4 regions of the Mesorhizobium sp. M0011 genome follow, and region 1 is predicted to be linked to each of the others. Evidence: predicted binding sites of a transcription regulator. Region 1 holds the regulator's gene; each other region holds the start of a gene.
The links. Region 1 encodes PhoB, which activates phosphate uptake and scavenging genes when phosphate is short. Its sites were predicted from a motif close to TGTCATNNANCTGTCAT; they were not measured.
Positions count from the first base shown of each region.

Region 2: olsB (l-ornithine N(alpha)-acyltransferase) is a predicted target of PhoB. The motif match lies at 5,970-5,986, and genes of this name have one in related genera.
Region 3: NKK51_RS27940 (RNA degradosome polyphosphate kinase) is a predicted target of PhoB. The motif match lies at 3,352-3,368, and genes of this name have one in related genera.
Region 4: phnF (phosphonate metabolism transcriptional regulator PhnF) is a predicted target of PhoB. The motif match lies at 6,066-6,082, and genes of this name have one in related genera.

Region 1 covers NZ_JAMYVQ010000020.1:77,427-85,163, reverse strand. The annotation lists gene NKK51_RS21255 (PstS family phosphate ABC transporter substrate-binding protein) at 1-83, shown strand, start outside; gene pstC (phosphate ABC transporter permease subunit PstC) at 179-1,645, shown strand; gene pstA (phosphate ABC transporter permease PstA) at 1,642-2,958, shown strand; gene pstB (phosphate ABC transporter ATP-binding protein PstB) at 2,977-3,795, shown strand; gene phoU (phosphate signaling complex protein PhoU) at 3,822-4,529, shown strand; gene phoB (phosphate regulon transcriptional regulator PhoB) at 4,546-5,235, shown strand; gene eglC (endo-1,3-1,4-beta-glycanase EglC) at 5,772-7,196, shown strand; gene NKK51_RS21220 (type I secretion system permease/ATPase) at 7,241-7,737, shown strand, end outside.
Region 2 covers NZ_JAMYVQ010000028.1:49,079-56,815, forward strand. The annotation lists gene NKK51_RS25320 (RsmD family RNA methyltransferase) at 1-1,013, shown strand, start outside; gene NKK51_RS25325 (TrmH family RNA methyltransferase) at 1,014-1,871, shown strand; gene lspA (signal peptidase II) at 1,885-2,427, shown strand; gene acuI (acrylyl-CoA reductase (NADPH)) at 2,485-3,474, shown strand; gene NKK51_RS25340 (response regulator) at 3,611-5,869, shown strand; gene olsB (l-ornithine N(alpha)-acyltransferase) at 6,050-6,925, shown strand; gene NKK51_RS25350 (trimeric intracellular cation channel family protein) at 7,061-7,693, opposite strand.
Region 3 covers NZ_JAMYVQ010000035.1:51,036-58,772, reverse strand. The annotation lists gene ppx (exopolyphosphatase) at 1-1,023, opposite strand, end outside; gene NKK51_RS27940 (RNA degradosome polyphosphate kinase) at 1,023-3,224, opposite strand; gene NKK51_RS27935 (zinc-finger domain-containing protein) at 3,432-3,677, shown strand; gene NKK51_RS27930 (FAD-dependent monooxygenase) at 3,697-4,935, shown strand; gene NKK51_RS27925 (TIGR02117 family protein) at 5,049-5,717, opposite strand; gene NKK51_RS27920 (amino acid ABC transporter ATP-binding protein) at 5,828-6,577, opposite strand; gene NKK51_RS27915 (amino acid ABC transporter permease) at 6,657-7,737, opposite strand, start outside.
Region 4 covers NZ_JAMYVQ010000044.1:24,458-32,194, forward strand. The annotation lists gene NKK51_RS29990 (ABC transporter substrate-binding protein) at 225-1,217, shown strand; gene NKK51_RS29995 (sugar ABC transporter ATP-binding protein) at 1,401-2,954, shown strand; gene NKK51_RS30000 (ABC transporter permease) at 2,951-3,916, shown strand; gene NKK51_RS30005 (zinc-binding alcohol dehydrogenase family protein) at 3,983-4,999, shown strand; gene phnF (phosphonate metabolism transcriptional regulator PhnF) at 5,279-6,028, opposite strand; gene phnG (phosphonate C-P lyase system protein PhnG) at 6,161-6,622, shown strand; gene phnH (phosphonate C-P lyase system protein PhnH) at 6,622-7,233, shown strand; gene NKK51_RS30025 (carbon-phosphorus lyase complex subunit) at 7,237-7,737, shown strand, end outside.

The sequences.
Region 1 (7,737 bases):
TCGCCGAATACGGCCTCGTTGCTGCTCCGGATGCCGAGCGTCAGGCCCAGCGTGACGCTTTCGCCGCCGGAAAGTCGATGTAATCAGCTGCCGAACCGGGGTGCGGGCCAATCCCGCGCCCCGGTTTCATCGCAGGCCGCAACGGCGGCTGCGTAAGAATTTCTCTTGGGGTGGGTCCATGTCGTCCTTGCTCGTACTGGCCATCGTCGTTGCCGTCGGCCTGGTTGCCTTTTTCATCGGCCGGCAGCGTGCCGCGGCCCAGGACAATGGCAAGGTCAAGCCGCATTCGCGCGCCCACTATCATGGCTGGTGGGCCTTCCTGCTCGCCGTCCTGCCTGCTCTTTTGCTGCTTGCCGTCTGGACCGTCGGGTCTTCCATCTATCTGGACCGACACATTCACGCTGCCTTGCCCGAGCGCACCGTCGACAGCAAGGTTGCCAGTGAGGCACTGGATGTCAGCCTGGTAAAGAGCCTCGCCAGGGGCCTGCGGAAACTCGATGCAGGCACACTGGCCGCAATGCCTGCCAGCTTTGCCGAGTTGCAGCCGCTGCTCGCCGCCAAGGGTGTGGCACTGGCGAGCGACACGCAGGATTACATGATCCCGATCGCCGTCGAGGCGAACAAGGTCCAGGACCGGCTCGGCCTGTTCGGCGCCATTGTCATTCTCGTTTCCTCGATCGCCGGCGCCTTCTATGCGCTCAGGCAGATCGAGCCGCGCGCCAGGGCACGCAACAATGTCGAGAGGCTGATGCTGTGGGGGCTGCTTGCCGCCTCCACCATCGCCATCCTGACCACCATCGGCATCGTGCTTTCGATGCTGTTCCAGACGATCACCTTCTTCGAAAGCGTCTCGCCGATGAGTTTCTTCTTCGGCACCGTCTGGGATCCGCGTTTTGCCGCTGCCGGTTCGGGCGGCAGCCAGGGCCAGTTCGGCCTGATCCCGCTTCTTGCGGGCACGCTCTACATCGCCGCCGTCGCACTGCTGGTTGCGGTGCCGGTGGGGCTGATGTCGGCTGTCTACATGGCCGAATATGCAACGCCCAGGGTGCGCTCGGTGGTCAAGCCGGCGCTTGAACTGCTGGCCGGCATACCGACCATCGTCTACGGCATCTTCGCCGTCGTCACGCTTGGGCCATTCCTGCGCGACCTGTCCGCGGCACTGACCGGCGGTTCGCCCTTCATCCAGGGCCAGAGCATCTTCACCGCCGGCCTGGTCATGGGCGTCATGCTGATCCCGGTCGTGTCCTCTCTTTCGGATGACATCATAACCGCGGTGCCGCGCGCCATGCGCGACGGGTCGCTTGGCCTCGGCGCGACCCGCTCCGAGACGATCAAGCGGGTGATCCTGCCGGCTGCACTGCCCGGCATCGTCGGCGCCATCCTGCTGACTGCCTCGCGCGCCATCGGCGAAACGATGATTGTCGTGCTGGCGGCGGGCGTCGCCGCTAACCTCACCATCAACCCGTTCGAGGCGATGACGACCATCACCGTCAAGATCGTCAACCAGCTCACCGGCGACCTCGAGTTCAATTCGCCGCAGACGCTGGTCGCCTTCGCGCTCGGCCTGACGCTGTTCGCGCTGACGTTGGTGATGAACATCGTCGCGCTCTACATCGTGCGCAAATATCGGGAGCAGTACGAATGACCGACATTTCCATGGATACGATGGTCAGGGCGGCGGCCCATCCGCGCCGCGACATCGGCCTGAAGGCCCGTTACGCTGCCGAGCGCCGATTCCGCATCTATGGCGTCGTGGCGATTTCCGTAGGCCTGGCGTTCCTGGCAATCATGCTGATCACCATCGTCTCGAAAGGCTACACCGCCTTCTGGCAGACGACGGTATCACTGCCGATCTCGTTCGACGAGAAGGTGATCGATCCTTCCGGCAAACGCGCAACCGATCCGAGCGTTCTGATCAAGGCGAATTATCCCAAGCTCGCCGAAAACGCGCTGGTGGCCAAGCTCGGCATCAATCCCGACGACAAGCCGGCGATCAAGCAGCTCAAGGGCTTCCTGTCGGAAGGCGCCCGCGTCCAGTTGCGCGACATCGTTGCCGCCGATCCGTCCGTGATCGGCACGACGCGCGACGTCAACATCCTCGCCGCCGCCAATCTCGACTCGGCTTTCAAGGGTCAGATCGACCTCAGCGTCGAGGAAGCGCGACGCAAGGTCTCGGACCAGCAGATCACCTGGATGAACAAGCTCAAGGCCGAGGGCGCGATGGCCGAGCACTTCAACAGCGGCCTGTTCACCTACGGCGCCTCCAGCCGCCCGGAAACCTCGGGCATGGGCGTGGCGATCATCGGCTCGTTTTATATGATGGTGATCGTGTTGCTCCTGGCGCTGCCGATCGGCGTCGCCGCCTCCATCTATCTGGAGGAGTTCGCCAAGAAGAACCGTTTTACCGACCTTATCGAGGTCAACATCAACAATCTGGCCGCAGTGCCGTCAATCGTCTTCGGCTTGCTCGGCCTCGCGGTGTTCATCAATTTCCTGGGCATGCCGCGCTCTGCCGCCTTCGTCGGCGGCCTGGTGCTGACGCTGATGACGCTGCCGACGATCATCATCGCGACGCGAGCCGCACTTGCAGCGGTGCCGCCGTCGATCCGCTCGGCAGCTCTCGGTCTTGGCGCCTCCAAGATGCAGATGGTGTTCCAGCACATCCTGCCGCTTGCCGCGCCCGGCATCCTCACCGGCACCATCATCGGTCTGGCGCGTGCGCTCGGCGAAACCGCGCCTCTGCTGCTGATCGGCATGGTCGCCTTCGTCGCCGATCCACCGACGACGCCTTTCGATCCGGCCACCGCGCTGCCGGTGCAGATCTATATGTGGGCGAACGAGGCCGAACGCGCCTTCGTCGAGCGTATGTCCGGCGCCATCATCATCCTGCTCGTCTTCCTCATGGCCATGAACATCACCGCGATCGTGCTTCGGCGTCGGTTCGAGCGGCGCTGGTAGAAAAAAAGGCATCTTGGTATGAACATCATGACCGAACAGTCCCTTGAAAACGCAGTGGGCGACAAGATGAAGTCGAACGAAGTGATCAAAATGCGCGGCGACAAGGTCGGCGTGTTCTATGGCGAGAAGCAGGCGCTGTTCGATGTCAATCTCGACGTCCGCCTGAATCAGGTGACGGCGCTGATCGGCCCCTCCGGCTGCGGCAAGTCCACCTTCCTGCGCTGCCTCAACCGCATGAACGACACCATCGATTCAGCACGGGTAACCGGCAAGATAACGCTCGACGAAGAAGACATCTACGACAAGAACATCGATGTCGTCGAACTCAGGGCGCGCGTCGGCATGGTGTTCCAGAAACCCAATCCGTTCCCCAAATCGATCTACGAGAACGTTGCCTATGGTCCGCGCATCCACGGATTGGCCAAGCGCAAGGCCGATATGGATCAGATCGTAGAGTCGAGCCTGAAGAAGGCGGCGATCTGGAACGAGGTCAAGGACCGTTTGCAAGAACCTGGCACGGGTCTTTCCGGTGGCCAGCAGCAGCGTCTGTGCATTGCACGCGCCATCGCCGTGTCACCCGAGGTGATCCTGATGGACGAACCGTGTTCGGCGCTCGACCCGATCGCCACCGCTCGCGTCGAGGAACTGATCGACGAACTGCGTCAGAACTATACCATCGTCATCGTCACCCATTCGATGCAGCAGGCAGCGCGCGTGTCGCAGCGCACCGCGATGTTCCATCTAGGCTATCTGGTCGAGGAGGGCGCCACCGACAAGATGTTCACCACCCCCGACGACAAACGCACCCAGGACTACATCACCGGCCGGTTCGGCTGAGCTCAGGCATACGAGGGACGAAGATCATGGGTGAACATACCGTCGCATCTTTCGATGAGGATCTGGAGCAGATCAGCCAGCTGATCCGCGACATGGGCGATCTCGCCCGCTCGATGGTCAGTGGCTCGACCAAGGCTTTGCTCAATTCGGACAATGCGCTGGCGCAGCGCGTGGTTTCCGATGATGCCATCATGGATGCACGCCAGCGCGAGCTGGACGATCGCGCCATCACGCTGATCGCCAAGCGCCAGCCAATGGCCAACGATCTGCGTGCGGTGGTCGGTTCGATCCGCATGGCCGGCGACCTTGAGCGCATCGGCGACCTTGCCAAGAACATCGCCAAGCGCGTCGGCACTGTCGGGCTGAGTGTCACGCCGCACGACCTTTCGCATTCGATCGACGCGATGGCGCAACTGGTGCTGATCCAGGTGCAGGGGGTCGTCGACGAGTACGCCGCCGCCGACCCGGCAGCGCTTGCCACGCTCAGAAACAATGACGAACGCATCGACGTCAAATACACCTCGGTGTTCCGCGAGCTGCTGACCTACATGATGGAAGATCCCCGCAACATCACGGCGTGCACGCACCTGTTGTTCTGCGCCAAGAACCTCGAGCGGATCGGCGACCACGTGACCAACATCGCCGAAAATGCCTACTATGTTTTGACCGGCACGCAGCTGCCAGCCAATCGTCCGAAGCAGGACGAGACGGCAATGTCCGCGCCAGCGGCATAACAGGGGTGACCAGCCGATGATCGCACCACGCATCATGGTGGTGGAGGATGAGGAGCCGCTAGGCGTGCTGCTCCGCTACAATCTTGAATCCGAAGGTTACCAGGTCGAGGTGGTGACGCGCGGCGACGAGGCCGAAATCCGGCTGCAGGAGAACGTTCCCGACCTTCTCGTGCTCGACTGGATGGTGCCGGCGGTTTCCGGCATCGAACTCTGCCGGCGCCTGCGAATGCGCCCAGAGACCGAGCGGCTGCCGATCATCATGCTGACCGCGCGAGGCGAGGAAAGCGACCGCGTGCGCGGCCTGTCGACCGGCGCCGACGACTATCTGGTCAAGCCGTTCTCGACGCCGGAGTTCATGGCCAGGGTCAAGGCGCTGCTGCGCCGGGCCAAGCCGGAAGTGCTGTCCAGCGTGCTAAAGGTCGGCGACATCGTGCTCGATCGCGAGTCGCACCGGGTCTATCGCAAGAAGAGCGAGATCCGGCTCGGGCCGACCGAATTCCGCCTGCTCGAATTCATGATGCGCCACCCCGGCCGCGTGTTCTCGCGCAGCCAGCTGCTCGACAATGTCTGGGGCGAGACGATTTACATCGACGAACGCACTGTCGACGTGCACGTCGGCCGGCTGCGCAAGGCGGTCAACAACGGCCGCATGCCTGATGTCATCCGCACCATCCGTGGGGCGGGTTACGCGATCAGGGAAGACTAGGTGGCTGTTCCGTCCCGATAGATCGGGAAAACTCGATTAGCACGCGGTCGCCAACAGCCGGTGGAATGTTGCACTCGTCTCATGGATGGGGAGCGAGCACGTGACGCCAGGAGCGGTCATCCTCATCAGGTTTCGAATGACTGCATTTGGGCCAAAGCGACAGGCAGCTTCTGGCGTTCCCCGATCTCCCAAACTCTCTATTGGGGCCCGGCTGGCCGCAGGAAGCACGGCGAATTACTTGGTACGTCGCCATCTTGCCCGCAGACTCCGCCCAGAAAGCCACGCAAGAATGACTTTGAGTTAATTTAGATATACGTTCGTCGGATGACGCGTATTCTGCAGAAATATACAATTTTAATAAATTACTTCAAATTATTGCGAGTCCTCTCCTCTTTATTCATTGCTCGTCTGTCGATTGCTCAACGCGATCTCGGATCTAATGACGATTCCGTGGAACGATCTCGTTCTTTGCAGCGTTGCTTGGAAGCGGTCGCCGGACCTTTGACCAGGTCGGGCACCATTGGGAAGGATTTCTGATGAGCACGGTCTTAAATGCCAAGGGCATCCCTCTTGCCTACACCGGCGCTTCCACTCATTGGTTCTCGGCCACCGGGTCTGGACCGGAACTGCATGGCACCTCCGGCAACGACTCCTTCTGGGGAGACACCGGCGTCACTGTCACGATCTACGGTGGCGCCGGCGACGACTACTATCATCTCTATTCCACCAACAATAAGGTGGTCGAGGATCCTGGGGCAGGGATCGACACGATCGACACATGGATGAGCTACAAGCTCCCCGACAATTTCGAGAACCTCGTCGTTACCGGCACCAACCGATTTGCGTTCGGAAATGCGGTGGACAACATCATCAAGGGCGGGTCGGGTCACCAGACGCTGGATGGCGGCAAGGGAAATGATGTCCTGATCGGCGGCGATGGCGCCGATACTTTCGCCATCTCCAAAGGTAATGGAAGCGATCTTATCTTCGACTTCGGTGCGACCGATGCGGTCCGGCTTGACGGCTACGACTTCACTTCGTTCGATGCCGTCCGTTCACAGATGGTCCAGGTGGAATCTAACGTGATGCTGAACCTCGGATCCGACGAGATCCTGGTGTTCAAGAATACGACCATCGACAAGCTGCAGCCCACCCAGTTCGAACTTCCGATCGACAAGTCCGCAATGACGCTGTCCTTCTCCGACGATTTCAACACGCTGAGCCTTCGGGACGGGCAGGACGGCACCTGGAATTCCAATTTCTGGTGGGGAGCGCCGAACGGCAGCACGTTGAGCAGCAATGGTGAGTTGCAGTGGTATATCGACGCCAATTATGGCCCGACGAGTTCGGTCCATCCGTTCAGCGTTGAGAACGGCGTCCTCACCATCACCGCCGCGCAGGCGCCGGAGGACATCAAGCCTCTGATCAACAACTACGAATACACCTCGGGGATCCTGACGACCCACGACACCTTCTCGCAAACCTACGGCTATTTCGAAATGCGGGCGGATCTTCCTGAAACAGCCGGAGCCTGGCCGGCGTTCTGGCTGCTTCCGGAGGACGGATCGTGGCCGCCGGAGCTGGACGTTGTCGAAACGCGCGGCCAGGACCCGAACACGCTCTACATGACGGCGCATTCCAATGAGACGGGAGCGCACACGAAGGTTTCGTCAACGGTGAACGTTGCGGATACCGACGGTTTCCACACCTATGGCCTGCTCTGGACGAAGGATGAGCTTGTCTGGACCTACGATAGTGTAAAGGTCGCTCAAGCAGCGACGCCGGCCGACATGCACGATCCCATGTATATGCTGGCCAATCTCGCGGTGGGCGGCATTGCCGGCCAGCCTCCTGACCATCTGGCTACGCCAGCGGAGATGAAGATCGACTACATCCGCGCCTATACGCTGGACGACCTGCAGCACCACCCCTTGGACATCGCCGGCGACCATTCGGTCTAAGCGACGCCCTTATGTTGGGGCCATGAGCCGTTAGGAGCGCGGGAATGATTGCACGGTCTGATCTGCGGGCAGTCTTGAGGCGCGCCATCGCCGATGTCGGTGTTTTTTCGTTCCTCATCAACATCCTGCTATTGGTGATCCCCCTTTATCTCTTGCAGGTCTATGACCGCGTCCTGCCTTCCTCCAGCGTCGAGACGCTTCTTTACCTCTCTGCTATCGCGGTTCTCGCACTCGCCTTTCTCGGTCTCCTCGATGCGGTCCGCTCCGTTTACACGCAGCGCGTTGCAGCCATTGTCGACAACAGACTGGGCGCGAGGACATTCGCCGTCTCGCTGGAGGCTAAGTACGCCGGGGGAGCAGCCCTGCCTCCACTGCGCGACCTTGCCTCGGTATGCGCCTTCATCAGGTCACGTGGCGCGGCGGTCTTGTTCGACCTGCCGTTTGCTCCGTTCTTCCTCGCCCTGCTGTACCTCATCCATCCTTTGCTGTTCTGGCTTACGCTGGCGGGATCTGGTCTGTTGCTTGCGCTGGTCCTGGCAAA
Region 2 (7,737 bases), on a different contig from region 1:
GTACCAGCCAGGTTCCTGCCCGACCGGACGCGCCACCGCGCGAGCGGCAAGAGGCGAAGCCGGACAATCGTTCCGAGCCGAAATCGGCGCCGCGCATCCTGGCCCGCCGCGAAGGCGTCCTGCCCAGCGAACATCTTCCCGTGATCCTCGAAGTGGCGCCCAATGCCGATTATGCGCTGCTCGACAGCGGCGCCGGCCAGAAGCTCGAACAATACGGCCCCTACCAAATCGTGCGGCCCGAGGGCCAGGCGATCTGGCAAAAGGCCTTGCCGGCAAAAGACTGGGAGCGCGCCGACGCCATCTTCACCGGTGACACCGACGAAGAAGGCATCGGCCGCTGGCGTTTCCCCAAGACGCCGCTCGGCGAGACCTGGCCGATGAAGCATGACGGCATCGACTATCTCGGCCGTTTCACCTCGTTTCGCCATGTCGGCGTCTTTCCCGAGCAGGCCTCCCACTGGGACCACATGGCCGGGCTGATCGCTGCGGCGAAGCGGCCGGTCAAGGTGCTGAACCTGTTTGGCTATACCGGCCTCGCCTCGCTGGTGGCGGCCCGCGCCGGCGCCGAGGTCACCCATGTCGACGCCTCGAAGAAGGCGATCGGTTGGGCCCGCGAGAACCAGGAGATGGCTGGCCTTGGCAGCAAGCCGATCCGCTGGATCGTCGACGATGCGGTGAAGTTCGCCGAGCGCGAGGAGCGCCGTGGCAGCCGCTATGACATCATCCTGTTCGATCCGCCGGCCTATGGCCGTGGCCCCAAGGGCGAGGTCTGGCAATTGTTCGAGGACCTGCCCGATCTGACCGACCTTTGCCGTGCGATCCTGACCCCGAAGCCGCTTGCCGTGGTGCTGACCGCCTATTCGATCCGCGCCTCCTTCTTCGCCATCCATGCCTTGATGCGCGATGCCTTTGCCGGCATGGGCGGCAAGATTGAATCGGGTGAGCTGATCATCCGCGAAAAGTCCGCCGGCCGGGCGCTTTCGACCTCATTGTTTTCGCGTTGGGTGGCCTGAATGAACGAGCGGCATGCAGGCGCACCCGGGCAGGTGAAGGAGGTCACCAGCCTCGCCAATCCGCTGGTCAAGGACATCAAGGCGCTCGCGCAGAAGAAATTCCGCGACCAGCAGAACGCCTTCATGGCCGAGGGACTGAAGCTGGTCATCGATGCGCTCGATCTCGGCTGGCAGATCAGGACATTGGTTTTCGCCAAGGCCGGGCGTGGCAACGCGGCGGTGGAGAAGGTCGCGGCACGCACGGTTGCCGCCGGCGGCATGGTGCTCGAAGTGTCGGAAAAAGTGCTGGTCGCCATCACCCGCCGCGACAATCCGCAAATGGTGGTCGGCGTCTTTTCGCAAAAATTCCTGGCCCTGAAGGATGTGCGCGCCGACAATGGCGATGTCTGGGTGGCGCTCGACCGGGTACGCGATCCCGGCAATCTCGGCACCGTCATCCGCACCGTAGATGCCGTCGGCGCCAAAGGCGTCATCCTGGTCGGCGACACCACCGATCCTTTTTCCGTGGAGACGGTGCGCGCCACCATGGGTTCGATCTTTGCCGTGCCGGTGGCCAAAGCGACGACCGAGGCTTTCCTTGCCTGGCGAGGCGGCTTTTCAGGCCTTGTCGCCGGCACCCACCTGAAAGGCGCCGTCGACTACCGTTCGGTCGATTTTTCCCGCGGCCCCGTGCTGCTGATGATGGGCAACGAGCAGCAGGGGTTGCCCGAAAGCCTGGCTGCAAGTTGCGACAGGCTGCTCAGGATTCCGCAAGCGGGCCGCGCCGATTCGCTCAATCTGGCCGTTGCCACCGGCATCATGCTGTTCGAGATCCGGCGCGGCGCGCTGAAGCTCGAACCAATCGTGGACCAGCAATGAAGGTTGCCCACCCGTGAGATCATGGTCTCCCTACGCGCTGCTCGTTGTCACAGCCATAGCGCTCGACCAGTGGATAAAGTACATGGTCGAGAGCAGCCTGCCTTTTCAGGAAAAGGTTGATCTGTTGCCCTTCCTGGCGCTGTTTCGCACCTACAATACCGGCATCGCCTTCTCGATGTTCTCATCCTTCGGCGACACCGGGCTGATCGTCATTTCGCTCGCCGTCGTTGCCTTCGTGCTGTTCCTGGCGACGCGGATCGCGCCGTCCCAGATCCTTGCCCGCACCGGCTTTGCGCTGATCGTCGGCGGCGCGCTCGGCAACCTGATCGACCGCGCCGTCTACGGCCACGTCATCGACTACATCCTGTTCCACACGACGGTCTGGTCGTTCGCCGTCTTCAACCTTGCCGACGCCTTCATCTCGGTGGGCGCGGCACTGGTCGTCTTCGACGAGCTGTTCGGCTGGCGGCGCGAGCCCGGGCCGTCCAACGCCAAGCCTTCCAAAGCCATGCCTTCCAAGGCCAAGTCTTCGAAGGCCAAGTCTTCGAAGGATTGACCCCGTGCCGCCATCGCCGCACAGTTCATGTCGCCAAACACGATCGCGGAGAAAGACATGTCCGAAACCTTCAAAGCCATCCTCGTTTCGCGTGACGCCGAGAAAAAGCAGTCGGTAACCGTGACCGATCTCACCGACGCCGACCTGATGGAAGGCGATGTCACCATCGCGGTCGAGGCAACGACGGTGAACTACAAGGATGGCCTGGCGATCACAGGCAAGGCGCCGGTGATCCGCCGCTGGCCGCTGGTGCCGGGCATCGATTTCGCCGGCACCGTCATCTCGTCTTCCCATCCCGACTGGCGCGCCGGTGACAAAGCCATCCTGAACGGCTGGGGCGTCGGCGAAACCCATTTCGGCGCCTATGCTGGCCGCGCCCGTGTCAAAGGCGACTGGCTGGTGCCGCTGCCGCAGGGCATCAGCCCGCATGACGCGATGGCCGTCGGCACCGCAGGCTATACCGCCATGCTCTGCGTCATGGCCCTGGAGCGGCACGGCATCCTGCCCGATCGCGGCCCGGTGGTGGTGACGGGGGCGGCCGGCGGTGTCGGCTCGGTCGCGGTCTCGATCCTGTCCAGCCTCGGCTACCATGTCATTGCTTCCACCGGCCGCAATGCCGAAAGCCCCTATCTGATCGACCTTGGCGCCGCCGAAGTGATATCGCGCGACGAGCTTGCCCAGCCGGCCAAGCCGCTGGCCAAGGAGCGCTGGGCCGGCGGCATCGACGCAGTTGGCAGCCACACGCTGGCCAATGTGCTCTCGATGACCTCCTATGGCGGCGCGGTCGCCGCCTGCGGCCTGGCCGGCGGCATGGACCTGCCGACCAGCGTCGCGCCCTTCATCCTGCGCGGCGTCTCATTGCTCGGCATCGATTCAGTGATGGCGCCGAAAGCAGTCCGCCTCGAGGCATGGCGCCGCATCGGCACCGACCTCGATCTTCAGAAGCTCGCCAGCCTGTCCAGCACCATCGGGTTCGACGGCATCGTCGATGCCGCGCGCGACATCGTCGACGGCAAGATCCGCGGCCGCGTCGTCGTGGATATGTGACTCCGCCCAACTGCCGGAAGGATGGAATCGCCAGATCTGCGGCAAACCCGCCGCGCCTCGGCAAAAAGCGCTCATCCGCTAAAATTTGAACGATCCGCCGCAATTTTCCATAATCTCTGTCTGGCAAGGATTTCGCATGATCGCGGAATCCGGCAGCCAACAGGCGGACACTGGCGACGACGTCGATGCGGTGCTCCCGCCGCTGGTGCCCGAGCCGGAATTCTCCAGGCGCGAAAGCCTGCCCTTTCTGACATTCGTCGCCATTGTGGTGGTGGCCGGGCTGGCGCATCTGACCGGGGCACCAATCTTCATCAGCGTCGCATTGCTGGCAACCGGTCTTGCCGGTCTTGCCCTGCATCTGCGCGCCAGGCGGAGCGAACATCGCACCTCTGCCCTTCTTGACGAAACCACTGCCCGCAGCCGCGCCGAGATCGAGACGCTGGCCGATCGCATGTGGGAGATGCAGGAGAGCGATGAACGCTTTCGCGGCCTGATCGATGCGCTTGGCGATCTCGTCATCCATCGCAACCGTGACGGCTACATCGTCTATGCCAACAAGGTCTTCGCCGATCTCGTCGAGATCGACCAGCGCGACCTTGCCGGCAAGACCCTGGCAGAACTGGGCATCGAGGTCGGCATGGTTCCCGATGCCGCCTTTTCCGACCATGAGTGCCTGAGTTCCACCGATGTCTCTATCAGCACGCCGAGCGGGCAGCGCTGGTTCTCCTGGATCGAACTGTCGGTGCGCGACAAGGACAGCGGCGCGGTTTCGCACCGCGCCATCGCCCGCGACATCACCGCCCGCAAACGCGCCGAATCCTCGCTGATCACCGCACGCGAACGGGCCGAATATGCCAGCCAGGCCAAATCGCGCTTCCTCGCCACCGTCAGCCATGAAATCCGCACCCCGATGAACGGCATCATGGGGATGGCCAGGTTGCTGGCCGACACCAGCCTGTCGCCGGAGCAGCAAACCTATGTCGGCGCCGTCTCGACCTCGGCCAGCGCATTGCTTGCCCTGATCGAGGATCTTCTCGACTATTCCAAGATCGAAGCCGGGCGTTTCGACCCCGAGCCGCAGCCGATGTCGGTGCGCGAGATCGCCGACAACATCATCGAATTGCTGGCAGCGCGGGCTTTCGCCAAGGATATCGGGCTGGGTTGCCATGTCGAACCCGACGTGCCGCAATTGATCACCGCCGATCCGGGCAAGGTCAGGCAGGTGCTTCTCAACCTCATCGGCAACGCCATCAAGTTCACCGACAGCGGCGGCGTGCTGGTGAGCATAGCACGCGCACGCACCGAAACCAGCGACCGCATATGCTTCACCATCGCCGATACCGGTCCGGGCCTGCGTGATGCCGACCTGGAGCGCATTTTCGAGGAGTTCGAGCAGGCCGACGGCACGTCGACACGCACACATGGCGGGGCCGGCCTCGGCCTTGCCATCTCCAGGCGCCTGGTGGCCGCCATGGGCGGCACGATCTCGGTATCCAGCCGGCTCGGCCAGGGATCCGAGTTCGTCTTCGAAATCCCTGCGATAGCGGCCACCGAAGCGCCGCAGGGCCACCAGAATGCTCTCTCGGGCAGACGCGCGGTGATCCTGTCGAAGAACGCCGTCGAGGCCGACGCCATCGCCCGCACCATCCGCGCCAATGGCGGCGCGGTCGACATCGCCACCACTGCCGCACAGGCCGCGCCTTTCGCCGCCGGCTGCGATGCGATCCTGGTCGATGCAGCGATGGAAGAAGGCGACGGAAGGCTGCTCAAGCGCCTGCGCCAAAGCGGTTTCTCCGACTGTGAGGCGATCACGCTGATCGCGCCGACCGATCGCGGCATGCTTGGCGAGTTCCGAGCCAGCGGCTACGCAACCTTCCTGGCCAGGCCGGTGCGTGGCGGAACACTTCTGCGTGTGCTGTTGAGCAGCCATGCTCCGAGCCTCGGCCCGCCGCAGCCGGAAAGGCGCGGCGCGCCGACGCTGCGCGCCGTCGGCAACCGCCAGCGCGGCCTGTCGGTGCTGATCGCCGAGGACAATGACATCAACGCCATGCTGGCCCGCGCCACGCTGCTGAAGGCCGGGCATCGCGTCAAGGTGGTCGGCAACGGCAAGGCCGCCGTCGAGGCTGTCACCGGCGCCGCGCACAAGGACCGCTTCGACGTGGTCTTGATGGATCTGCACATGCCGGTCATGGACGGGCTGGACGCGATTGCCGCCATCCGCCGCCATGAGGAAGAATGTGCAGTGCGGCCGGTGCCGATCATGGTGCTGTCGGCCGACAGCCAGGAAAAGACCCGTCATGCGGTGTTGGCCCATGGCGCCAGCGGCTTTGTCACCAAGCCGCTCGACCCCGAGGCGCTGGTCAATGCCGTCGAGGGGCAGGTCGTCGCGGCCTGAGCTTTCCACCGCCATTCGGCACGGGCGATCACTTAAACGTAGCCGGTTGATCGTATTCGCCAGCCGACGAAGTATTGCCCACGACGTCGTATCACGGTACTGTCACAATCCTGTTGCACCTACACCGTATCCCCGTGCCAAGAGGGATGGCTCGAAGGAGAATCACTCGTGCATACAGTTATGCCGGAATGTGACACTCGGCCGAACGCCAGCAGCGCCTTGCTTGCCGGACGTAACGTCGATTCCGTCATAAAGGGCGCGGCGCTGGGCCGTATAGGCAATCTTGAAGTGCGGCTCGCTCGCAACGAGGCCGAGATCGCGGCCGCGCAGGAAGTGCGCTACCGGGTGTTCTACGACGAACTTGGCGCCAGGAAGGACCTGTTCCAGGCCCATGACCGCCGGGACGCCGATCGGTTCGATCCGCTCTGCGACCATCTGCTGGTTTTGGACACCACGCTTTCCGGTCCCGAACATCGCCGCATCGTCGGCACATATCGGCTGCTGCGGCAAGAAATCGCGGCCACGGCCGGTGGCTTCTATTCCGAAGGTGAATTCGAGCTGACCAAGCTCATCGCCCGCCATCCCGGCCAGCGTTTCCTTGAACTCGGCCGCTCCTGCGTGTTGCCGGAATACCGCTCGAAGCGCACCATCGAGGCGTTGTGGCAAGGCATCTGGGCTTACATCAATCATTACGAAATCGGTGTGATGACCGGCTGCGCGTCCTTTCACGGCACCGTGCCGGCGGCGCATGCGGAGGCGCTCACCTACCTCGCCCACCACTGCCGGACGAACTCGGCCTGGGACGTGCGCGCGGTGTCCGGGCGCTATTGCTCGATGGATCTGATGCCGATCGAGGCCGTCAATGCCAAGGCGGCGATCGCCGCGATGCCGCCTCTGGTCAAGGGCTATCTGCGCGTCGGTGCCCGCATCGGCGATGGTTGCGTCATCGATCGCGAATTCTCGACGGTCGATGTGTTCGTCGTGATGCCGGTCAAGGAGATCGGCGCACGCTACGTCAACTATTATGGCGGCGAAGCCCAGCGCTTCGCGGCGTGAGATTGAGTAGGCAGTAGGCAGTAGGCAGTAGGCAGTAGTGATGACGCCACGATTAAGCTCCTGTGACTACTGATTATTCCCTATTCCCTATTCCCTATTCCCTATTCCCTATTCCCTATTCCCTATTCCCTCTCTTCACGGAATATCTTCCGGCCGCCTGCCGGGTCGGCTCTTGTAGGACGGAAACGACCAGCCGAATTTGAGCGCACCACCGCGCACGAGGAACGCCGCCGCAAAACCGGCGAGGTCCGAGGCGAGCGGCGGCAGTCCGGCAAGTTCGCCAAGCGTGTAAAGGCCGGCACCCGCAAGGGCCGCCGTGACGTAGATTTCGGGCCTGAGCAGCACCGATGGCTCGCCGGCAAGGAGATCACGCAAAATGCCGCCGAAAGTGGCGGTGAGCACGCCGGTGATGACGGAGACGACCGGCGAACCGGTAATCGCAAGCCCCTTGGCCGCGCCCATCACCGAAAAAGCGGCGAGCCCGACGGCGTCGAGCCAGAGCAGCCATTTCCAGCGCGATTCGACACGATGCGCGCTGAAGAAGACCAGCACCGCAACCGCGGCGCAGACCAGCACATAGCCGGAGTTGGCGACCCAGAAAACCGGCAGGTTGAGGATAACGTCGCGAAGCGTGCCACCGCCTATCCCGGTGACGCTGGCCAGGAACAGGAAGCCGATAATGTCGAGTTGCTTACGCGAAGCCGCCAGCGCCCCGGTCGCCGCGAAGACGGCGACACCGGCATAATCAAGAAGCGCGATAGGGTTCATGAGGCCAAGGCAGTAGGGATTAGGGATTTAGGGATTAGGCAGTA
Region 3 (7,737 bases), on a different contig from region 1:
GGCGGTCCAGTCGACGAGCTCATGCGCATGGGCGACGGAGCGTGAGCGCAGGCGGGCGAGTTCCTCCGAGGCCGAAATCAGCGGATCGGCCTTCTGCTCCGCCTCGTCGAGCAGCGAATAGAGAAAGCCTTCGCGTACACCCAGAGCCGAAACGATGATCTTCGACGGCTGCATCGCCGCCATGATCTCCTGCAGCACGACGGCGCCATAAGGCAGCAGCGAACGGCGGTTCTTGGAAACGCCTTCGATGCCCTTGACCTTCTCGATCTCGGCCTTGGCCACCTGCTTGAGGAAATTCGCCGCGCTTTCGGCCGATATCTCGTAATGGTGCATGACGCCAAGCGGATAGTTGGTCATTTCCATGTGCAGCCGGGCAAGATTTCGCCAAGTGCCGCCGACGGCGTAGAAGGGCCTGCCCTGCCCGCCTTTCAACAGCTTGGCCTTCGCCAGTTCGTCACGCGCGATCTTCGCCGCCTGAACCAGCGAGTTCTTCGCCATGTCCTGCAGGCGCAGGCCGCCCAGCGGCAGCGTGATGCCGTCACCGATCGCTTCGCCGCTGACGTCGACCAGCTCGAGGCTGCCGCCGCCCAGGTCGCCGGCGATGCCATTGGCCGGGTGGAAGCCGGAAATGACGCCGAGCGCGGAATAATAGGCTTCCTGACGGCCGCTGATGACACGGATCTCGGTCTTCAGCACATCCTCGGCGCGGTGGATGAAATCGGGGCCGTTGACCGCCTCGCGGGCCGCGGCGGTGGCCAGCACATACATATGCTCGGCGCCGGCCTGGTCGGAAAGCGCGCGAAAGCGGCGGAACTCTTCCATCGAGCGCGTCACCGCCTCGGGATCGAGCTTGCCGGTCGAAACGATGCCCCGGCCCAGACCAGCCAGCATCTTTTCGTTGAACAGCATGGTCGGCGAACGCGCCAGCCCCTCATAGACGACGAGGCGGATCGAGTTCGATCCGATGTCGATGATGGACAGCGGTCGGCGGTCCTGCAGCCGGCCCTGGGAATCAGACAGCATCAGCCGGACGCTGCGGCGTTCTTCTTGCGGCGCTTGAACTGCGCGATGCGCTTGGGCGCATGCGACTTCAGCGCGTCACCCCGTCCCGACAGGCTCGGATTGGTCATGAAATATTCCTGCGCGTTGAACGGTTCCTCGCCCTCCTCCAGCACGACGCGCCGGGAGGTTCCATCAGCCAATACGTCGAAACTTTGTTGATTGTCCATGATGTTGCCCAGCATGATCTGGCCAAGGATCTGTTCATGCACAGTTGGATTGGTGATCGGCACCATGGTTTCGACGCGGCGGTCGAGATTGCGCGGCATCAGGTCGGCCGAAGAGATGTAGACGATCGCCTCGTCCGACGGCAGGCCGTACCCATTGCCGAAACAGTAAATGCGGCTGTGTTCGAGAAAACGGCCGACGATCGATTTTACGCGGATGTTTTCCGACAGGCCCGGAACCTGAGGCCGCAGGCAGCAGATGCCGCGCACGACAAGATCGATCTCGACGCCGGCGCGGCTGGCATCGTAGAGCGCGTCGATGATGATCGGATCGACGAGTGCGTTCATCTTCATCCAGATGCGCGCCGGTTTCCCCTGCACCGCGTAGGCAATCTCGTCGGCAATGTGCTTCAGGATGCGGCTTCTCAGCGTGAACGGCGAGATCGCCAGCCGCATTTCGTCCGTCGGCTCGGCATAGCCGGTGATGAAATTGAACAGCTGGGCGACATCGCGGGCAATCGTCGGATCGGTGGTGAAGAAGGACAGGTCGGTGTAGATGCGCGCCGTTACCGGATGGTAGTTGCCGGTGCCGAGGTGCACGTAGTTGCGCAGCTTGCCGTCCTCGCGCCGCACCACCAGCGACATTTTCGAATGGGTTTTCAGCTCGAGAAAGCCGAACACGACCTGCACGCCGGCACGCTCCAGGTCGCGCGCCCAGCGAATGTTGGCTTCTTCGTCGAAGCGCGCCTTGAGCTCGACCAGCGCGGTGACCGACTTGCCGGCCTCGGCCGCGTCGACCAGCGCACGCACGATCGGGCTGTCATTGGAGGTGCGGTAAAGCGTCTGCTTGATCGCCACCACTTCCGGATCGGCCATCGCCTGGCGCAGGAACTGCACCACGACGTCAAACGATTCGTAGGGGTGATGGACGACGATGTCCTTCTCGCGGATGGCGGCGAAACAATCGCCGCCATGCTCGCGGATACGCTCGGGAAAACGCGGATTGTAGGGCATGAATTTCAGGTCGTCGCGAGGGACGGCGACGATCTCGGAAATCTGGCTGAGCGCCAGCGGCCCGGTGAGCACGCTGATGCGGCTCGACGACACGCCAAGCTCGCCGGCGACGAAGTCGCGCAATTCGCCAGGCATCAGCCTGTCGAATTCGATGCGGATCACCGAACCGCGCCGCCGCCGCTTCAGCGCCGTTTCGAACAGGCGAACCAGATCCTCGGACTCCTCCTCGACCTCGATATCGCTGTCGCGAATGATGCGGAACGTGCCGGAGCCCTTGACCTCGTAGCCGGGGAAGAGCTTGCCGATATAGAGGCCGACCGCCTCTTCCAGCGGGATGAAGCGGACATGATGCTTGCGGTCCGGCAGACGGATGAAGCGCTTCAGCGCCACCGGCAGGCGCAGCAGCGCGCTCATCTCCTCGCCATTCTTGCGATGGCGCAATTGCAGCGCCATCGAGAAGCCGAGATTGGGAATGAACGGGAACGGGTGCGCCGGATCGATCGACAGCGGGGTGAGCACCGGGAAAACCTGTTCCTGGAAATGGTCTTCCAGCCAGATTTTCTCGTCCTTGGTCAGCGCATCGCGGGTGATGCTCTCGATGCCTTCCTTGTTGAGCAGCACGGTCAGCGCCGAAAGGCTCTTCTGCTGGTCTTCCTGCAGCCGCTCGACCTCGCGCAGCAGTTGTTCGAGCTGCTGTTCGGGGGTGCGCCCGTCAGGGCTCTTCAGCGTGATGCCCTCGCGCACCTGGCCGGCAAGACCGGCGACGCGGACCATGAAGAACTCGTCGAGATTGGCGGCCGAGATCGACAGGAAGCGAACGCGCTCCAGCAGCGGATGATTGAGGTTCAGCGATTCCTCGAGAACGCGCCGGTTGAACTGCAGCCAGGAAAACTCGCGGTTGACAAACCGGTCCGGGTTGCCGCCCTCCGGGCGAGCCACCTCGACGTTCACGAATTCACTCTGCACCGGCTTCAGTTCGTTCATGATTCCCGCTCTTCCCGTACCGTCAGCCGGTTAGCCGTCTTTATAGCGACCCATGGTCCCCCCGGAAACCGAACTCGGTTTTCGGTTCATGGGTTAACCGGCTTAACTTATCCTCTGACAGGCTTTTGCGACAGTTTCATTTCATCGAACTTGCAAAGAGGCCTGATATGATCCAGATGCAGACGAGACTGCGTTAAGGAGACGACGATGGCAGGCGGTTCCATTCCCCATTTTCAGAACGATGCGGGCTTTCAGGCAATCGACATCGGCGTGAAGGAATTCATGTGCACGGGCGCCAATCCGCCTTTCGACCACCCGCATGTGTTTCTGGACATGGGCGACGACAACGAAAAAGTCTGCCCCTATTGCTCGACGCTCTACCGCTATTCGCCGAAGCTGAAGGCGACCGAGACGCTGCCGGCCGGCTGCATCTATATCGACCAGGCCGCCTGAGTCCTTCGCGACCAGCCCGATGAACGACACGCGCTCCCGGCAAATTGTCATCGCCGGGGCGGGTGTCGCCGGATTGACCGCAGCGCTGGCGTTCGCCGAACGCGGCTACTCGGTACGGGTGTTCGAACAGGCGCAGCGCCTGGAAGCGGCAGGCGCCGGCATTCAGCTTTCTCCCAACGCGACACGCATCCTTCGCCAGCTTGGCGTACTCGACCGGCTGCTGCCGGCGGCGGTGCGGCCGGAAGCCGTGGTGTTGAAGGAGGCCGCGACCTTGCGCGAACTGGCGCGCGTGCCGCTGGGGCAAGCCGCCGAAAGCCGCTGGGGGGCACCCTATCTCGTCGCTCATCGGGCCGACCTGCAGAGCGCGCTACTGGCGACGGCCAACGAAATCGCCAACATCGAGACCGTCACCGGGGCGCGCATCAGCACCATTGCCGCCGACACCCATGGCATCACGGTGACGGCCGAGATGGCCGGCAAGACTGTCGAGGCCGAGGGCTTCCTGCTGGTCGGCGCCGACGGCGTCTGGTCGTCGGTGCGCGGGCTTGCCCATTCGAGCAAGGGAGCGGCCTTCGCAAGGAGCCATTTCTCCGGCGAACTGGCCTGGCGCGCCACCGTCGCGGTTGACAGCGCCGCCGGGCAAACCTTTGCAGCCATCGGCGCCAAGGACTGCGTCACCACCTTCCTGCATCCCGGCTTCCACATGGTCGCCTATCCCGTCAGCAAGGGTGCGGCCTTCAACCTCGCCGCCTTCACCAAGGGCGAACGCATCGCCGAGGGCTGGTCCGGCAACGCCGACGCCGGTATCCTGGCCCGAGCCCTCCGCGGCACCTCGGCAGAACTTGCCCGTCTGGTCGAGCAGGCCGGCCCGTGGACGGCGTGGCCGATCCACACGGTCGACAGCAAACAACCTTGGACGACCGGCAACATGGCGCTGATCGGCGACGCCGCGCATGCGATGACCCCGTTCGCGGCGCAGGGTGCGGCGATGGCGATCGAGGATGCTGCGACGCTTGCCGATATCATTGCCGACTTCCCTGCCGATCCTCTGGCCGCGCTTGCCGTCTGGGAGCAGTCACGGCGGCCGCGTGTCGCGCAGGTCGCCCGACGCGGCGCTGTCAACCGGCTGGCCTGGCATGCCGTGGGTCCAGTGGCGATTGCGCGCAATGTGTTCCTGAAGGTGCGCTCGTCGGAAAAACTCGCGGCGGATCTGGACTGGCTCTATGGGTGGCAGGCTCAGAAGATCATTCGACGCTGAGCGTACAAGCACAATCGGTTGGTGGGACAGCACCCCCCTCTGTCCTGCCGGACTGTCCGGCAGGACAGAGGGGGGTGTGAAGGAACGCGACGCCAATTCGCGGAATGCCCACGCTAATTGTACAAGCTCATCGACAGCCCGAGCGATGCAGGCAGCGGGTTCCACCAGCCGGTGCGCAGGCCGGCGATGCGCAAGGCCGCCGCCGTCCAGGTGTTGCAGCCGACCAGTGCGTTGAAATGGCCATTGGCTTCGTAGAAGCCGTCGAACCTCGAATAGGCTGCGTCCGGAACGAGGATCGGGCCTTCCGGTCCCCGCTGGAAACTCGCATCGATGAAATCGAGCAACGCCGTGAACCGATCCTCAGTGATGTCGAACCCCGCGATATCGGGGCGCGGTTCGACGATGTCACCGGCGACATCGACATGCATGACCGAGGCGTCGAGTGTCAGTGCCTTCATCACCGGCACCGCCTTCAGCTCGGACCATGTCGGCGTCTCCAGGTAGAAGGCGCGGCCGCCCCAGCCGAAGACGATGTAGCGGACCTCCGGCCTGTCGGCCGGTATGCCCGCGTCGACCAGGAAATGGAAACGCCGGCGCACGGCGTCATCGACCGGGATGGCGATATCGGTGTGTATCGGATTGTTCAGCACCAGGATGTGGCGCGTCGCCGCGGGCATGGCGGCGGCCGCCGGCCACAGCGGCCGTGGCACGAAGGTGCCCGTCGTCACGGCGAGTGCGACGACAACCAACAGAAGACCTAGAAAACGTCCCAGTCTTTTCATGAAAGGCGGCCCTGCAAACGCGCTCCGGCGCGACACGAACGCCCGCCTGTTATCCCATACGCAAAAGAGCCCGGCAGTGCTTCAGCCGGGCTCTTCGTGGCCGTCGAGGCCTAGTGCAGGATCTGCGACAGGAACAGCTTCGTGCGCTCGTGGCGCGGGTGGTCGAAGAACTCGGCCGGCGTGTTCTGCTCGACGATCTGGCCCTGGTCCATGAAGATCACCCGGTTGGCGACCTTGCGGGCGAAGCCCATCTCGTGGGTGACGCACAGCATGGTCATGCCTTCCTCGGCAAGACCAACCATCGTCTCCAGCACTTCCTTGATCATCTCCGGATCGAGCGCCGAGGTCGGCTCATCGAACAGCATGATGCGCGGGTTCATGCACAGCGAGCGGGCAATCGCCACACGCTGCTGCTGGCCGCCGGAAAGCTGGCCGGGATATTTGTTGGCCTGTTCCGGAATCTTGACGCGCTTGAGGAAATGCATGGCGATTTCCTCGGCCTGCTTCTTCGGCGTCTTGCGCACCCAGATCGGCGCCAGCGTGCAGTTCTCCAGGATGGTCAGATGCGGAAACAGGTTGAAGTGCTGGAACACCATGCCGACCTCGCGGCGCACCTCGTCGATCTTCTTGAGATCGTTGGTCAATTCCTTGCCGTCGACAATGATCTTGCCCTTCTGGTGCTCCTCCAGGCGATTGATGCAGCGGATCATCGTCGATTTGCCGGAGCCGGAGGGGCCGCAGATGACGATGCGCTCGCCGCGCATCACTTTCAGGTTGATGTCCTTCAGCACATGGAACTCGCCATACCATTTGTGCATGGCGATGATGTCGATGGCGACATCGGTGGTGGAAATCTGCATCTTGGCGGCGTTGACCTTGATCTCTTCGGCGCTGACGGCATTTTCGGTGGCCATGACAGGGGTCCCCTTGTTCTTTTGTTTAGCGTTTGTGGCCGGTGTCGAGCCGGCGTTCGGTGTACATTGAATAGCGCGACATGCCGAAGCAGAACAGCCAGAAGACGAAGGCCGCGAAGATCAGGCCGGACCTCGCCGTCTGCGCGGTTGCCCAGTTTGCATCGGAGAAATTCTGTTTGACGATGCCGAGCAGGTCGAACATCGAGATGATGATGACCAGGCTGGTGTCCTTGAACATGCCGATGAAGGTGTTGACGATGCCCGGGATGACCAGTTTCAGCGCCTGCGGCATGACGATGAAATACATTTTCTGCCAATAGCCGAGACCGAGCGAATCGGCACCTTCATACTGGCCCTTGGGGATCGCCTGCAGGCCGCCGCGCACCACTTCGGCCATATAGGCCGCGGCAAACAGCGACACACCGATCAAAGCGCGCAGGAACTTGTCGAACGAGACACCCTCCGGCAGGAACAGCGGCAGCATGACGCTGGCAAAGAACAGCACGGTGATCAGCGGGATGCCGCGCACCGTCTCGATGAAGACGACGCACAGCGTCTTGATGATCGGCATCTTGGAACGGCGGCCGAGCGCCAGCACGATGCCGAGCGGCAGCGACACGGCAATGCCGACGAAAGACAGGCTGAGCGTTACCAGCAGCCCGCCCCACAGCGAGGTCTCGACATGCGGCAGGCCGAACATGCCGCCGACCAGCAGGACGAAGGAGACGACCGGCAGCACGAAGAACAGCAGAACCGCATTCAGCCCTTTGCGCGGCACTTTCGGGATAAGCATCGGCACCAGCAGTGCCACGAACAGTATGGCGACCAGAATCGGCCGCCAGCGCTCCTCGATGGGATAGCGTCCGACCATGAACTGGCCGAATTTGGCGTTGACGAAAGCCCAGCAGGCGCCGGTCCAGCCATCCGGCTGGATGCCGCCTTGCGCCACCGTGGCGCATACGGTCCGGTCCGGTCCCGTCCACACGGCGTTGATGAACGCCCAATTGATGATTTGCGGCAGGATCATCGCCACCAGGGCGATGCCGACGATGGTCAAAATGGTGTCGCCGGCAGAAGCGATCAGGTTCTTGCGCACCCATGCGCCG
Region 4 (7,737 bases), on a different contig from region 1:
ATTCCCGGAACGGAACGGAAGCGTGACGGCGTCAATGGGGAGCAGCGCGGTGGATTTGCTTCTGCCAGACCTCGCAAGGACTGATCAAACACCGCTTGCATCGATCTGTTCGATGCATTATCAAAACACGGCAATTGTTTTTTATTGATAAAGTTCTGTTTGGGCCGCGCCTATCCGGACGGAGCTTCCGTATCGTTCACCGGGCGACTTAGGGAGGAAACCTCATGAAATTCGCGACCAGCATTCTCAACCGCCGCGCCGTCATGGCGCTGGCAGCAGCTTCGATGCTCGCCGGCGTCATGCATTCGGCGCCGGTTTCGGCGGCGGACGTCACCATTCCGATCATCGTCAAGGACACCACGTCCTTCTACTGGCAGATCGTTCTGGCCGGCGCCCGCAAGGCCGGCAAGGATCTCGGCGTCAATGTGCCGGAACTCGGTGCCCAGGCTGAAACCGACGTCAACGGCCAGGTCTCGATCCTCGAGAACGCCGTTGCCAGCAACCCGGCGGCCATCGTCATTGCGCCGACCGAGTTCAAGGCGCTTGGCAAGCCGATCGATGAAGCCGCTGCCAAGGTCAAGGTCATCGGCATCGACTCCGGCGCCGACTCCAAGGCTTTCACCTCGTTCCTGACCACCGACAACGTCCAGGGCGGCCGCGTCGCCGCCGACGGCCTCGCAGCCGCCATCGGCGCTGCCAACGGCGGCAAGATCGAGGGCGACGTCGCCCTGATCACCAACGCACCGGGCGCCGGCTCGCTCGAACAGCGCAAGCAGGGCTTCACCGAACAGCTGGCCGCCAAATATCCGGGCCTCAAGCTGGTCGCCGATAAATATGCCGACGGCCAGGCCACCACCGGCCTCAACATCGCCACCGACCTGATCACCGCCAACCCGAACCTCAAGGGCATCTTCGCTTCCAACCTGATCATGGCGCAGGGCGTCGGCCAGGCTGTCGCGGAAAACAGCCTTGGCGGCAAACTGGCGCTGGTCGGTTTCGACAGCGACGAGAAGCTGATCAAGTTCCTCAACGACGGCGTCATTTCCGCCCTCGTCGTCCAGGATCCGTACCGGATGGGCTATGACGGCATCAAGACCGCACTCGCCGCCTCCAAAGGCGAGAAGGTCGAAGCCAATGTCGACACCGGCGCCAATCTGGTGACCAAGGACAACATGAAAGACCCCAAGATCGACGCGCTGCTCAATCCGAAGCTCTGAGCCGTCGCATCCGCAATCGTCTCCGGGGCACCTCGCCCCGGAGACACAAGCTGCCGCACAAACGGCCTGGCAATCCGCACGCCTGAGCTAGGCTGTTTTCGAGGCATATCCTTGCCTCGCCGCGTGCCAATCGTGAGGCCAGCCTGGGAAGCCAATCCGGGAGGCCAATCTGGGAGGATTGTCATGATTTCGACGGCGCAGGAACTGCATCCCACACCCGTTCTGGAACCGGGGCGGACCATCCTCGAATTGCGCGGGCTGGAGAAGCGCTATCCCGGCACCCACGCGCTGAAGCCGGTCGACCTCGCCTTCAAGTCCGGTGAGATACACGCCATCGTCGGTGAGAACGGCGCCGGAAAATCCACGCTCATCAAGCTTCTGACCGGCGTCATGCCGCGCACCTCCGGAGAGATCGCCTGGGAGGGCCAACCGGCCGCCCTGGCCACGCCGCACGAGGCGATGGCGCTCGGCATCAATGCCGTGCACCAGGAAGTCGTGCTGTGCCGTCACCTGACGGTCGCCGCCAACATGTTCCTAGGCGAGGAGAATTCACGCTTCGGCATCCTGCAGCAGCGCGCCATGGTCAGGCAGGCGCAGACGATCATCGACGACCTCGGTTTCGACCTGCCGGCGCATGTCACGCTCGGCGACCTGACCATCGGCCAGCAGCAGTTGATAGCCGCCGCCCGCGCCACCGTGCGCGGCACCAAATTCCTGATCTTCGACGAGCCGACCGCCTACCTCACCCGCAAGGAGGCCGACCAGCTTTTCACCCTGATCCGTCGGCTGAAGGGCGAAGGCGTGACCATCATCTACATCAGCCACCGTATGGAGGAAGTGTTCGAGCTCGCCGACCGTGTTTCCGTGCTGCGCGACGGCACGCTGGTCGGCACCCGCAACATCGCCGAGACCAACGATGCCGAGCTGGTCAAGATGATGATCAACCGCTCGATCGAGCAGGTCTATCATAAGGAGCATTTCACGCCGGGCGCCGCCATCATCGAGGCGAGGAGCCTGTCCGGCAAGGGCTTCGAAAATGTCTCGATGACGGTCCGCGCCGGCGAAATCGTCGGACTCTATGGCCTGATCGGTGCCGGACGCAGCGAGTTCGTCACCACGCTTTACGGCCGCCACCGCAAATCCGCCGGCCAGATCCTCTGGGAAGGCAAGGAGGTGCAGGTCAATTCCGAGCATGACGCGATCAAGCTCGGCATGGCGCTGGCGCCGGAAAGCCGCCGCGACCAGGGCCTCTGCCTCAACCTGCCGGTCGGCTTCAACCTCAACCTGCCGATCTACAAGCGAATCTCGAACAATCTGCTGATTTCGAGCGCGCAGGAGAAGACGCAGGCCGATCGCCAGATCGCCGATCTGCGCATCAAGACACCGACGCGCGGCGCGCTGGCATCCAGCCTGTCGGGCGGCAACCAGCAGAAGATCGTCATCGGCAAATGGCTGGCGCACGGCGCCAAGCTGTTCATCTTCGACGAGCCGACGGTCGGCGTCGATGTCGGCACCAAGGCCGAGATCTACCGCCTGTTCGGCGCACTTTTGTCAAAGGGCGCCGGCATCATCCTGATCTCGTCCTATCTGCCGGAAGTCTATGAACTCGCCGACACGCTGCATGTGTTCCGGCGCGGCAAACTGGTGGCGACGCACGGTTTTCATGCCGCCAGCCACGAGGATATTCTCACTCAGGCGCTCGCCGAGAAACAAGAAAAGCTGGGAGGACAGATATGAGCACCGAGGCGATTGCCATCGAAAAACCGAAGCGCAACTATAATGTCCTGTTTGGGCTGACGCTTCTGGCGCTGCTGGTTCTGCTCTGGATCCTTCTCTCCGTGGCGACGACGAGCTTCGCCTCCGCCAACAACATGGCCAATCTCTTGCGCCAGGGCTCGATGATCGCCATCATGGCGGTCGGCCAGACCTTCGTCATCATCACCGGCGGCATCGACCTGTCGGTCGGCGCCGTGGTCGGTTTCGCCACCGTGGTCGTGGCCATGATGATCAATGCCGGCTTCCCCATCTGGCTCGCCATTCTGGTGACGCTGCTGGTCGGCGTCGCCATCGGCATGTTCCACGGCTTCGGCATCGTCAAGATGGGCCTGCCGCCCTTCATCATCACGCTGGCAACGCTGACCTCGCTGCGCGGCATCGGCCTTTTGATGACCAACGGCAATTCGATCAACATCAACAGCGACACCTTCACCGCCTTCTCGCGCAATTCCTTCATCGGCATCCCCAACCTGTTCTGGATGGTGATCCTGGTCGGCATTCCGGCCTATATTTTCCTGCACCACAGCCGCTGGGGCCGATACCTGTTTTCGGTCGGCTCCAACGCCGAGGCCTCGCGCCTGTCCGGCGTCAATGTCCAGCGCACCATCTACATGGCCTACACGCTCTCGGGCCTGTGCGCCGCCTTTGTCGGCGTGCTGCTGGCGGCCCGCATCGGCATCGGCAACCCGACGCAGGCCGAGGGCTGGGAGCTGCAGGCGATCGCGTCTTCGGTCATCGGCGGCACCTCGCTGTTCGGCGCCGTCGGCTCGGTGCATGGGCCGCTGCTCGGCGCCTTCATCCTGGCCACCATCAACAACGGCGCCAACCTGCTCAACGTCAACTCGTTCTGGCAGCGCATCATCACTGGCGCGCTGATCATCATCATCGTCTACTTCGACGGCCTGCGCCGCCGCGGCAAGTAGCGATCCCGCAATCAACCGCCGGCCCGCCACACCAACGGGCCGGCGATTTCATGACTGGATTAGCGCATGAAAGCCGTCCTCTGCCGTTCGCCCGGCGATCTTGTCCTTGAAGACCGGCCCGCACCAGAGGCACCGCCTCCCGGCTGGGCGCTGGTGGCGGTCAGCCATGTCGGCATCTGCGGCACCGACTACCACATTTTCGAGGGCAAGCACCCGTTCCTCGCCTATCCCCGCATCATGGGCCATGAGGTGTCGGGAACGATCGTCGAGGCCGGCGACGGCGTCGATCTTGCCGTTGGTGAGCCCGTGGTGATCAACCCCTATCTTTCCTGCGGCAAGTGCATCGCCTGCCGGCACGGCAAGCCCAATTGCTGCGTCAGGATCGAGGTCTTGGGCGTGCATCGAGACGGCGCCATGTGCGAACGGATTCTGGTGCCGGCACAAAATCTCTATCCCGCCAACGGCCTTTCGCTGGCCGACGCCGCCGCAGTCGAGTTCCTGGCCATCGGCGCGCATGCAGTGCGGCGCGCCCGCGCCGACCCCGGCGCCCGCACGCTGGTCATCGGCGCTGGCCCGATCGGGCTCGGCACCGCCATCTTCGCCCGCATCGCCGGGCTCGACGTGACGCTGCTCGACATGAGCAGTGAAAGGCTCGCCTTCGCCGCAAATGAGCTTGGTTTCCAGACCCTCGACGGGTCGCGCGGCGCGGTGCCCGATCTGGTCAAGGGAGCGACATCAGGCGAAGGCTTCGATGTCGTCTTCGACGCCACCGGCAACACCCAATCGGTGCAGTCGGCTTTCGCCCATGTCGCGCATGGCGGAACGCTGGTGCTGGTCTCCGTCGTCAAGGACGACATCAGCTTTTCCGATCCGGAATTCCACAAGCGCGAGATGACGCTGATCGGCAGCCGCAACGCGCTGCGCGCCGACTTCGATCACGTCGCCGCCTCGATCCGCAACGGCGCCGTGCCCCTGGCCAAGCTCGTCACACACCGCACCACACTCGCCGGCACGCCGCATGATCTGGCTCGTTGGGCACACGAGAAATCCGGCCTGATCAAGGCTGTGATCGAGGTCGGATAGAGGCGCCTGTTCGACACGAATTCGGAGATCGTTGAGCGCCCAACTTGGTAGAGCTGATGCTTTGGCGACTAGCCGCAACATCCATCGCTTCGTCATCCTATGGCGGAGCAAGGAGCGAAGCGACGCGGCGCAGACCATAGGATCCATGCCGTGACCTGAGAGCGTTGCTTCGGTGCAGAATTCTGCGCCGCTGCGCTCTTCGCCCGAGATCGCGGCATGGATCCTTGGGTCTCCGCGACGGAGCTGCGCTCCTGCTTCGCCCAAGGATGACGACGTTAGCTACAGCGCCGACAGCTTCAGCTCCACCCGTTCTGCCGGAAACCTGGACTCGGAAAACTGGATCGGCTGGCCGTCCGGCGTGACGTTGACAGCGACTGTAACCAGCACGATGGCGCCCGGTTGCAGGTCGAGGTCCGCAAGGTCCGCCGCATCGGCGTGGCGCGCCGATAGCACGGTCGATTGCCTGAGATAGTCGTCGATGCCGAAACGCGCCAGCGATGCGGTGATCGAGCCGGTTTGCGCCATCGCGGCATCGATGCCGGCAAAGCGCCGGGCCTCGAACCAGCCGGCAGCACGCGACACCGGCCGTCCGTCTGCTTCGCCGCGCGTTTCCAACCGGATCACATCGGCTCCCCTGGCAAGGCCAAGGCCCTCGGCAACGCGCTGGCTGGCCGGCTCGATCGACGAGGCGAGCAGGACGATGTGCCGTTCCGTCGTTTGCCCTTGCAGCCCTGTCGAAAAGCGTGTGCGCGCGCCGATCGGATAGGACAGCCGCTTGCGCGACAGTACGAAGGTGCCGCGCCCCTGCTCGGCCCGCAGCACGCCTTCCCTTACAAGGGCCGATATGGCGCTGCGCACCGTGTGACGGTTGACGCCATAGCGTTCTGCCAGCGCCACCTCCGGCGGCAACGCTGCATTCTCCGTGAAATCGCCGATGGCGATCGCATGCAGGATCTTGTCGGCGATCTGCCGCCACAGCGAAACGCCACTGCGCCGCTCGATGCTGTCCGCTGCCAGCCGCCCGACTATCATTGCCCCAACCTTCCAGCGCCCAGTCTTATATCGCTGTCATCCACCCGTCATGGACACGCGTTAGATAATAGGTATAATTTGTATAGTTGTCTATATCAATAGACAAATTGACAAAGAGGAATGCTGCTGATGCGAGGACAGGAAGCCCGCGACCAGGCCGAGCGCAAGGCCGCCATGGCGACACTGGCGCAATCCAGCGGCGATGACATCGTCCGGCTCTGGAATGAAGCCGGATTGCCTTCGGAAGCAGAACTGCTGCGCGGCCCCGAGACCGGGCTGGTCACCGTGCGCGGCCGCATCGGCGGCGGCGGCGCGCCCTTCAACGTCGGCGAGGCGACCGTCACCCGCGCCACCGTCCGGCTGCCCTCCGGGCAGGTCGGACATTGCTATGCGCTTGGCCGCGACAAGCAGAAGGCGAAGCTGGCGGCCATCGCCGACGCGCTGTGGCAGGACCCTGCCCGCCGCAATGAAGTCGAGACCGGACTGATAGCGCCCCTGCGGTCGGCTCTGACCGCAGCGCATGAAAAACGCCGCGCCGAGACGGCGGCAACGAAGGTGGATTTCTTCACCATGGTTCGCGGAGAAGACTGATGGACATTGCAGCGCAATCGATAGAGGGCGGTTTCGCCGATCCGGTCTTCAATGCCCAGACGGTGTTCCGCGCCGTCATGGACGCAATGGCGCGGCCAGGCAGCGTGCAGCCGCTGCCGGCCTTCGCCCGCCCGCCGGCGCCGCTCTCGGCGGCCGCCGGCGCCATCGCACTGGCGCTGTGCGATAACGACACCCCGCTCTGGCTCGACCAGACCCTGCAAGCTTCCACCGCGATCAGACCCTGGCTTGGGTTCCACACCGGCGCGCCATTGGCCAACACACCGGCCGATGCGCATTTCGCCTTCATCGCGGCCCCGGCCGAGATGATGTCGCTCGATGGTTTTTCGCAGGGCACCCAGGACTATCCCGACCGTTCGACCACGCTGATCCTGCAAGTCGGCGATCTCGTGTCCGGCACGCCGCTGTTGCTCGAAGGTCCCGGCATCGAAACCAGCGCCACGATCGCGCCGGCACAGATACCGCGCCATTTCGTCGAGCAGTGGAAGCAGAATAACCAGCGCTTTCCGCGCGGCGTCGACATCATACTCGCCACATCAGATGGCATTGCCTGCCTGCCGCGCACGACGCGCATCAAGACAATGGAGGCGTAAAAAATGTATGTCGCGGTAAAAGGTGGCGAAGCCGCAATCGCCAACGCCCACAGCCTGCTTGCCGACCGCCGACGCGGCGACCGTTCGGTGCCGGCCCTTCGCCTCGACCAGATCGTCGAGCAGCTGGCGCTCGGCGTGGATCGGGTGATGAGCGAAGGCTCGCTCTACGACCGTGAGTTGGCGGCACTCGCAATCGTCCAGGCGCGCGGCGACCTGATCGAGGCGATCTTCCTGGTGCGCGCCTATCGCACCACGCTGCCGCGCTTCGGCTACACCAGGCCCATCGACACCGCCGGAATGCTGGTCGAGCGGCGCGTGTCGGCGACCTATAAGGACCTGCCCGGCGGCCAATTGCTCGGCCCCACATTCGACTACACCCACCGGCTGCTCGATCCCGAGCTTGCCGCCGGCGCCGACGTCGCCCAGCCCTTGCTGCGCGAGACGGAAGCGCAAGCCATGCCGCGCGTATCGGCGATCCTCGCCCGCGAAGGCTTGATCGAACCG